DNA from 3 places in the Fictibacillus marinisediminis genome. Region 1 is predicted to be linked to each of the others. Evidence: riboswitches for the same ligand, from Rfam matches in the RefSeq annotation. Region 1 holds a riboswitch; each other region holds the start of a gene.
What was found. Region 1 has a riboswitch for S-adenosylmethionine ahead of LCY76_RS06145 (ABC transporter ATP-binding protein). Riboswitches for the same ligand answer to the same signal wherever they lie in the genome.

Region 1 (3,278 bases):
ATAAGCCTGTACCATCTTCTGAAGCGAGAGCAATTGTATTATTGAAACCGGCAGATATTGTGCTAATTTGCAGCAGGACGCTGACTTTTGGTGAGTATATAACCCGCAATGGAATTGTTGTAGAAAGAGAGAAGATGGACCGTAATCTTAATCTGGTGCCCTTTCCGCAGCTTCGTTTTTTATCCAGGCTTTTAAAAGAAAATCCAGCGTGGCTCAAAGGTATTTAAGGAAAATAAAAAAGCTCAGCATTACGCTGAGCTGTAAAGGTTAATGATTGATTATTGAAACAGTCCGGAATGAAGCACTTCATTCGCTGCAGAAACAACATTGAACAAGAAAGCTCCCCACCATACAAGACGGCCTCGGGAAGAAACTTTGCTCCATCTTGCTCCCTTGCCATGTTCTTTGAAATAAATAAGAGCAGCAAGGGCCGTTATATTAAAGAAGATCATGCTCCAGCGGGCTACAACAAGGTAAGTCGGACTTACTAATCCACCGGCAAGCAGCAATCCATTGATTAAGAACAGCATATAGAAAAACGGAAGACTTTTCATGTCATCACTTCTCTCCAAGATGATCAAATCCTCGTTTATTCTATCACCGTAATTATGAAATTGGAATGGGTTTGCTCAATGGTTAACAATGTTGACACAATTACTGACCGAACCTGATATCAGGGCTTTTTCGAAGGAACATGTATGACATCAGAAGATGAAATCATCACCATCATGCTCCCTCCATAGGTTTTGGCCCGGATCAGGATCGGCTGGTTATAACGGTTTTGAAAACGGAAATCAGGCCCGTACCAGCTGACGGTCGCATCCCTGCCTTTTGGAACATAAGGTACACTTCGGCTGTGTGAAAAACGCTGCACAATATGAAGTCCAGCCCGGTCCACGGCATTAAAAAGAGTAGAGGAGACCTGGCAGATTCCTCCGCCGACTCCTTCTGAAAGCTCTCCACGAACAATAACAGGTGCACGCATGTACCCTTTGTCAGTAGTCCGTCTGCCTACGACCCCGTTAAAGGAAAAGGTCTCTCCAGGAAACACGACTTGATTATCAATCGCTTTTGCGGCAAGTGAAATATTATGGGTCCTGGATGAATGAGAACGGTTGAAATAGGTAACATACTGAGCAAGGTGATTGGTCCTGATATTTCCGAGCAGCTCACTGTCAACCCTGGGATGTACGGTTAATTGAGGGATTTCAAGTTTAGCAGGTCCCTTGCTGAAGAAATTGGCATAAAACTGTTCTTTAAACGCTTTCTTATAAAGCATGGATCCGTTTTCTCCAGGCATGATGCCTCCAGATTCGTTGATCTTTGCATTAATAGGCGGACGGTAGACCTGTCTTTCCAATTTTAACGTGAACAACTCGAGTTTTTCACTATCGATCATTGGTGTACCCGGAAGCGGAATCATAAAATCTTTTCGATCGATAATTGCGATGGTTTGGCCTTGCTGCATCAATGATATACTCGCCGGCGTACTGACGGGCTGTACGGCCAGCAGCATACCGGTTAACCATGAAAGTAACATAAAGAACAACCTCCCAACAATTAGTATGTTGAAGGATGTATCGTTTTATGTGCAGGGGATCGCTCAATATATTGGCAGAGCCAAGCACTTTTTAGATTTTTCGAAAAAGTTATTGACTTTCCATTCCATACCTGTTTTAATAACAATTAATCCGATGAGATTTATATGATTTAAAAAAACTACATAATCGTTTCTTATTATGAGAGGTGGAGGGAATTGGCCCCATGAAACCTCGGCAGCGGACTCTTTCAGAGAACTGTGCCAAATCCAACAAGCAGCAGCTTGGACGATAAGGAAGGCGGAACATGAATTATACTTCCCCTTACACGTCCATGACAGGTAAGGGGAAGTTTTTTATGTGTGAGTAAAAAAATATCGTACAGCTGATTGGTAAACCAAAGGCCGTGTCTTGACATTAGCAGACATGGCCTTTGGTTTTCTTTCGTTCCTGGACCTGTTTTCATTTGAAAGGGGGAATTTTATTCGCTGCAATTGTTCAAAACGATACGTCGACCGGACAACCGGAGGCTTCCTAAAAAGGAGGTTTCCGGTTGTTTTCTTTTTGCCAAAACGAAATGAAGAAGGGAGATCGTAATGACTTTACTGCAAATTAGTAAACTCGATCGGAGTTTTGAGACGGGAAAAGGCGTGACAAAAGCACTTGAACAAATTGATCTCAATGTGAATCAAGGAGAATTTATCACGGTGATCGGCCCGAGCGGCTGCGGGAAAAGTACCTTATTAAAAATAATTGCTGGATTGGATACAAGCCATGAGGGCTCTGTATTACTGGATAACCAAAAAGTTTCAGGACCAAGTATTGATAAAGGATTTATTTTTCAAGAACCCAGGTTGTTTCCCTGGCTGACAGTGGAAAAAAATATTGCGGCCAACTTGCCTGTGAAAGAAAATGCTACACAAGGAAGAGTACGAGAGCTGATTAACTTGGTCCGGCTGGAGGGTTTTGAAAATGCCTATCCAAAAGAGCTGTCGGGAGGAATGGCTCAGCGGGTATCCATCGCAAGAGCCCTGCTCAGAAATCCTAAGGTTCTCCTCCTGGATGAACCATTTGGAGCGTTGGATGCCTTTACCCGGTCACATATGCAAGAGGTGCTGCTCGATATCTGGCAGAAAAACCGGACGACTATGATCTTTGTGACTCACGACATCGATGAGGCCATCTATCTTGCCAGCCGAGTCGTGATCATGAATCCCCGGCCCGGCACGATTCGGGAAGTGATACCGATTGAGCTGAATCATCCCCGAAGAAAAACAGATCCTGCCTTCCAGGAAATACGTCAGCGTGTGTTGAGTGAATTTGAAAAAGTAGAGGAATTCGAGAAAACTGCAGCCGTCCGATAACGATGCAAAGGAGATGAAGTGATGAGCAATCAGACTGGAGTATTAACAAGAACGACTGTAGAGCGTAAACAAAGCATCAAGGAATCAGCAACAAAAAAACAGAGCAAAAACCCATTCCAATCCCATTTGGCAAGAGGATTGGCACTCCCGGTTTTTATCATCATTGTTTGGGAACTGGCAGGTGCTTACGGGCTGATTTCTGCCACCTTGCTGCCGAGGCCGAGTGAAATCCTTATCGCATTTAAAGAATTGATTCGTACCGGGGAATTATTCACACATTTTAAAATCAGCTTGTTCCGGGCGCTTACAGGATTTTTAATTGGCGGGGGACTTGGGCTTTTGGCCGGGCTGGCCGTCGGTTTCTCGAGCAAAACAG
Region 2 (3,278 bases), 2.2 Mb from region 1:
TGCCATGTAATGTTCTGTATTTGGCTCATCATGTTCCTCCTTATGCGGTTACTGTTTTTTCTTTCAGACCTTTGATCAGTACTTCTACGACTTCTTTGCGGCTGAAGGTGGCTGGCGGAAGCTCTCCATTTCTCAGCAGTTCCCTCACTTTAGTGCCTGACAAAATCACATGATCCTCTTTGCTGTGAGGACATGTTTTCGATGAAGCCATTCCTTCGCACTTTGTACAATAGAAGCTATGTTCAAAGAACATCAGTGTAATGCCTAGTTCTTCCGGAGTAAACCTGGAAAAGATTTTTTGTGCATCATACGTCCCATAATAATTACCCACACCTGCATGATCCCTTCCAACGATAAAGTGTGTGCATCCGAAGTTTTTGCGGACCATCGCATGAAAAATGGCTTCCCTCGGTCCTGCATATCTCATCGCTGCCGGAAATACGGCCAAGAATACCCGGTCTTGCGGATAATAGTTTTCAAGCAGGATTTCATAGCTTTCCATCCTCACATCAGCGGGAATATCATCGGATTTCGTTTCTCCAACAAGCGGGTTCAGGAACAGTCCATCTACGGTTTCAAGGGCTGTTTTTTGAATGTATTCGTGTGCTCTATGCACAGGATTTCTTGTCTGGAAACCTACAACTGTATTCCATCCCCTGTCTCTGAAGACTTGGCGGGTTTCAGCTGGATCCAGACGATATTCAGTAAACCTCTGTTTTTCTGGCCTCTTTACGAGAGTGATTGATCCTCCGACATAGTAAGAAGGGCGTTCCAGAAGTTTTTTAACCCCAGGGTGTGCAGTATCTGCCGTTTGGTAGACCTGCTCTGCTTCATGCTTAATGTCCGGGCGGTAAAGGTCTTCCACCTCGATGACTCCGTACGTTACACCCTCAAATACGAGCCTCGCCTGATCTCCTGCTGATAGCGTCCTGGCTTGTTTTTCATGAACTGGAAGGACGATTGGAATGCTCCAAACCGTTCCATCAGCAAGACGTAGAGAATCAACGACAGATTGATAGTCTTCTTCATTTAGAAAACCGGTAATTGGGCTGTAGGCTCCTACACCGATCAGTTCAAGATCACTTAAGGATGTAGCATCCAGTTCCACTTCCTTTTGAATGTGGTCCGTTGGCAGATTTGGTTCATAACGGTTTATCAGCTTTCCTCCATGCGGCAAAATTGATGTCATGTTAATTCCTCCTGTAATTTTACTTTATTATTCGTGAAGTCCACACTCTGTTTTCCCTTGCCCTGACCAGCGTCCTGAGCGGGAATCACCCGACCCGTCAGCCGGAAGCGTGCACGGCTCGCAGCCGATGCTCGGATACCCCTGATCGTGAAGCGGATTGTAGGGCAGATTCTGCTTGTAGGCGTATCTCCAAATTTCCTTCCATGTCCAATGGATCAGCGGACAGATTTTCACGGATTTAAAACGTTCATCCTTATTGACGTACTGAACATTGCTCCTCCCTGCCGACTGCTCCCTCCGGAGACCTGACAGCCATGCCGGTGCTCCGTCCAGTGTTTCCTCGAGAGGGGCTACCTTTCGTATATAACAGCAGAGGTTCGGTTCTCTTTTCCATAACTCGCTGCCATGCTTTTCCGCCTGTTCCAACAAGGACAGCGAAGGCTTCTTCATCTCAATCTTCATTTCTGGATATCTTTTTTTCGCCTTTTCGATCACCTCGTACGTTTCCTTGAAGTGAAGGCCTGTATCCAGGAAAACGACTCTTGCATCTGGTTTGACCCTGGATACAAGATCCACCAGGACACTGCCTTCTATACCGAAGCTGCAAGCATAAACCAGTGCATCTCCATATTGCTCATACGCCCATTTCAGTACTTCGAGTGATCCCTTCGTTTCACTGTCTTCCGGAAACGTAAACTCCTGTTCTTTCCATGTGTCAAACTTGAGCATGTTAACCACCCCTCCAATAAAAAAGGCAGCTTTAACCATAAGCAGCCATCCTGCTATGTTAAAACCGCCTCTAGTTTTCTAGTCAGCGAATATTTATTTAAAACGTACCTTTTCGTTTTTTTCCAGCTGAATCAGCTTTCCATCCTGAACAATTAACGTGATGGACCCATACTTGATACTGTTCAGCATTTCTTTTAACTGTTCAAAAATTTCTTCCTGGCTTTTACCGTTTACCACATCAGAACCTCCTCGTTTAATATGTTTTGTTCGGTTTTTTTTAGGAATTAAAATGGCAATAAAAAAACCTTTCCATTTCGGAAAGACTGACGAGGTAAACATATTACCTTATCTTCCAAAATGTAATAAACATTCTGCTGGAGTTAGCACCTTGCAAAAAAAATGCAGGTTGCCGGGTTTCATCGGGCCAGTTCCCTTCACCGCTCTGGATAAGTTTTTTTATTTTTTTAAATAATAACACACATTTATGCTTTCGAAAACCCTATTATTCTTATCGGATTAAAAAATATTTATTGAAATATCCGAAAATTTTATTGACAGACTTTCGTTCCATTGAATATAGTAGATACTAAATTCGAAAAGAGATACACTGCTGATCGGAAAAACCGAAGGCTCTTAACTTTACTGTTAAGGGCCTTTTATTTGTTAGGAGGAGTAAAATGAAAAAACTGATCATCCTGGCCCTGATTGGACTCGTTGCACAACTGATTGACGGGTCTCTCGGTATGGCTTACGGACTGACTTCGACTTCCCTGCTGCTGGCCTTTGGGATCGCTCCGGCGGTTGCTTCGGCTTCGGTTCACTTTGCAGAGGTTGTTACGACAGCCGCCTCAGGTGCATCACACATCAGGTTCGGTAATGTTGACCGTAAAATTATCTTTCGTCTCATTATTCCGGGATCCATTGGGGCATTTACCGGTGCCTGCTTTTTATCCAATCTTCCTGGCGACGCAGTAAAACCGTATATTTCCTTTTTCCTGCTGTTCCTTGGTTTCTTTATTCTGTACCGATTTTTATTTAAAAAGAACACCAAGCCTGCTGATCATGAAAAAGCGTTCAGCCGCAAGCAGCTCATCCCGCTCGGACTTGTTGCAGGCTTTTTGGATGCCACCGGAGGAGGAGGCTGGGGACCGGTAGCCACACCTGTCCTGTTAGCCAAAAACGGCACAACAACAAGAAAGGTTATCGGTTCCGTGGATACGAGCGAATTTGCTGTTGCCGTTTCTGCTACACTCGGTTTCCTCATCTCTCTCGGATGGGAGCAGGTCAACTGGATGTGGGTTATCGCCCTCATGGCGGGAGGATTAATCGCAGCACCGATCGCCGCATGGCTCGTCCGCAT
Region 3 (3,278 bases), 500 kb from region 1:
TCTGTCAAAACGTTTTAATGGAGGATAGCATGAAACTTACTGTTGCAGCGATACAAATGGATATTCAGCTTGGCAATCCCAAGCAAAATATTAAGAGGGCTTCAAAACGAATTGAACAGGCAGCAATGAAAAAACCAGATGTGATTGTTCTTCCTGAACTGTGGACTACAGGCTATGATCTAGAAAGACTAGATGAGATAGGAGATACAAACGGCGAGGAGATCAAACGATTAATGAGCGAGCTTGCCAGCAAATACCAAGTGAACATTGTTGCGGGTTCCATCGCTAAGAAAACGGATGAAGGAATCTATAACACCATGTATGCCTTTAACCGAAAAGGTAAGCAGATCGGCGAATACAGTAAACTCCATCTGATCCGGCTAATGCAGGAAGAAAAATATATTGCTCCGGGCTCCAGCAAAGGAAATTTCATGCTTGAAAACGTTCCGGCTGCCGGTGTCATCTGCTATGATATCCGTTTCCCCGAATGGATTCGCTCCCATATTCTTGAAGGCGCCTCTATCCTGTTTGTTCCTGCCGAGTGGCCGGCGCAGCGGCTGAGCCACTGGCGGAACCTGCTAATAACAAGAGCCATTGAGAACCAATGCTACGTTGTGGCATGCAACCGGGTCGGCAGTGATAAGAACAACACGTTCGCAGGTCACACGATGGTCATTGATCCCTGGGGAGAAATTATTGCAGAGACAGACGGAGAAGAAGAGACCATTTTGTTTGCTGAGGTCGACACTGATCTTGTTGAAGAAGTAAGAAACAGAATTCCTGTGTTTGAAGACAGACGTCCAGAATTTTATTAAAAAAAGATTTGACAGGACAATGGATAAGATTGTATGATTGCCATTGTAAATTATTATTGCATTCTGTTTTTTCTAACAATTTTATATTTGTTGTCTCTTATCAAGAGCAGGTGGAGGGAATTTGGCCCGATGAAACCCAGCAACCGACCGTAATACCATTGTAAAATGGGGCGTCTACTACTAGAAGCCTGGAGATCCAGTATGGCACGGTGCTAATTCCAGCAAAACTTTGTTTTGCAAGATAAGAGGCGTGGAAGCTATACATCCAGGCCTCTTTTCATACAGAAAAGAGGCCTTTTTACATACAAAAAATTCCGGAGGTAGTATAGATGGCAACAACCCTCAAACAGGCTTACAAACCACTGAATGAACAAACCGTGGTGGGGCTGGCACAAAAACTCAAACTGTTTTCTGATTATCAAAACATTAAAGTCAATGAGATTGGTGACGGTAATCTTAACCTTGTTTTTCGGCTAATCGAAGCAGATACAGGTAAATCCATTATCGTAAAGCAGGCACTTCCCTATGCCAAAGTTGTGGGAGAAAGCTGGCCGCTTACACTGGACAGGGCAAGGATTGAAAGCAGCTCTTTAATAAAATCAGCAGAATTTGCTCCTGAGCATGTTCCAGAAGTTTTTTATACAGACCAGGATCTCGCTCTCACTGTAATGGAAGACTTATCTTCTCACGTGATTCTGCGGAAAGGTCTGATCGAAGGGGTCAAATATCCTCATCTCGCACAGCACATCGGCACATTTATTGCCAAAAGCCTGTTCTATACGAGTGATTTCTATTTGCATCCTTTCGAGAAGAAAGAGCTTGTCCAGACGTTTACAAACCCTGAACTCTGCAAAATAACCGAAGACCTTGTATTTACTGACCCGTTTTATGACATCAACACCAACGATTTTCCTTCCGAGCTGAAGGAGGCCGTTTCCAAACTATGGAATGATACTCTCCTCAAACAGAGAGCTGCCTCTCTAAAATATAAATTTCTAACGCGTGCAGAGGCCCTGTTGCATGGTGACCTCCATACCGGAAGTATTTTCGTTACCGAAACTTCTACAAAATTAATAGATTCCGAGTTTGCTTATTATGGGCCTCAAGGCTTTGATATCGCCCACTTTTTTGCCAATATTGCATTGAATCATGCCTCACAGTCCTTTCATATCTCTGACAATCTTAGGCGCGAAGAATATCAGAGCTATTTGCTCAGCGTGATCAAAGACACTTGGGAAACCTTCACTGCCCATTACAGGGAACTGTGGAAAACAGAGGGTGTAGAGTCTGCAACCAAACTTCCTGAATTTGAGGAAGAGATTTTAAATAGTATTTTTACAGATATGATTGGTTTTGCAGGTTGTGAAGTGATCCGCCGCACGATTGGGCTTGCCCATGTCGAAGATCTTGATTCCATTGAAGACTTCAATGGCCAAATCGAGTTAAAAAAACGTGTGCTTAAGCTTGGAAGCGATTGGGTAAAGAACGCTGAGAGAATAAAAAATATCGATGAATTTATCACATACATCAGGAGTGTTTAATGATTATGAGTACGACAGAAACCTGGATTTCATCACTAAGATATAAAGGGGATCATCTTCTGCTGCTTGATCAGCAGCAGCTTCCCCGCCATACCGTCTACATTAATGTTACGACAATTGAACAAGTGTGGGATTGCATAAAAAAATTGCAAGTGAGAGGCGCACCTGCCATTGGAATCGCCGCAGCTTTTGGAATCGTGTTATGGGCAAAGGCCAACAATTCCCTGCCGTATGACGAGTTCAAGTCAAAGCTGTTGCAGCAAAAAGCTTACCTTGCCGGATCCCGGCCAACTGCGGTTAATTTGTTCTGGGCCCTCGACCGGGTCACAGGCTCTGCCGAACAAGCCCGAGATACTGAGGAAGCGGTTCAGCTGATTGAGCAAGAGGCACTTTTCATTCAGCAGGAAGATGAAGAAACTTGCCGTAAAATCGGGGAATACGCATTGACCTTGCTGAAAAACGGGGATTGTTTGATGACGCACTGCAACGCTGGCGGAATTGCAACTTCCCGGTATGGTACAGCTCTGGCTCCCATGTATTTAGCAAAAGAAAAAGGCTGGGACCTCTCAGTGTACGCTAATGAAACAAGACCGGTATTTCAAGGGGCGCGTTTAACAGCCTGGGAGCTGCAGCAGGCAGGTATTAATGTAACATTGATTACGGATAACATGGCTGCCCATACACTTAAAACAAAAAACATCGCTGCGGTCATCGTCGGCTGTGACAGAGTCGCTGCCAACGGAGATACCGCCAATAAAATCGGGACGTTCGGACTAGCCTTGCAGGCAAAAGCACTCGGCATTCCTTTTTATGTAGCCTCTCCTCTATCAACGATCGATTTGAACACATCAACTGGAGATGATATTCCCATTGAGGAAAGACCGGCAGAAGAAGTGACCCACTTTCAGGGAGAACCCATCGC

Region 2: linked by a shared signal. The riboswitch ahead of LCY76_RS17830 (YezD family protein) and the one ahead of LCY76_RS06145 (ABC transporter ATP-binding protein) in region 1 are both predicted to bind S-adenosylmethionine.
Region 3: linked by a shared signal. The riboswitch ahead of mtnK (S-methyl-5-thioribose kinase) and the one ahead of LCY76_RS06145 (ABC transporter ATP-binding protein) in region 1 are both predicted to bind S-adenosylmethionine.

The regions. Positions count from the first base shown of each region.
Region 1 is NZ_JAIWJX010000002.1:1,108,951-1,112,228, forward strand. It holds gene LCY76_RS06130 (NUDIX domain-containing protein) at 1-227, shown strand, start outside; gene LCY76_RS06135 (hypothetical protein) at 279-572, opposite strand; gene LCY76_RS06140 (VanW family protein) at 674-1,540, opposite strand; SAM riboswitch class I at 1,732-1,836, shown strand; gene LCY76_RS06145 (ABC transporter ATP-binding protein) at 2,135-2,902, shown strand; gene LCY76_RS06150 (ABC transporter permease) at 2,924-3,278, shown strand, end outside.
Region 2 is NZ_JAIWJX010000002.1:3,339,332-3,342,609, forward strand. It holds gene cysC (adenylyl-sulfate kinase) at 1-29, opposite strand, end outside; gene sat (sulfate adenylyltransferase) at 41-1,189, opposite strand; gene LCY76_RS17825 (phosphoadenylyl-sulfate reductase) at 1,217-1,918, opposite strand; gene LCY76_RS17830 (YezD family protein) at 2,012-2,128, opposite strand; SAM riboswitch class I at 2,261-2,371, opposite strand; gene LCY76_RS17835 (sulfite exporter TauE/SafE family protein) at 2,596-3,278, shown strand, end outside.
Region 3 is NZ_JAIWJX010000002.1:1,605,950-1,609,227, reverse strand. It holds gene LCY76_RS08740 (carbon-nitrogen family hydrolase) at 18-815, shown strand; SAM riboswitch class I at 910-1,063, shown strand; gene mtnK (S-methyl-5-thioribose kinase) at 1,145-2,356, shown strand; gene mtnA (S-methyl-5-thioribose-1-phosphate isomerase) at 2,362-3,278, shown strand, end outside.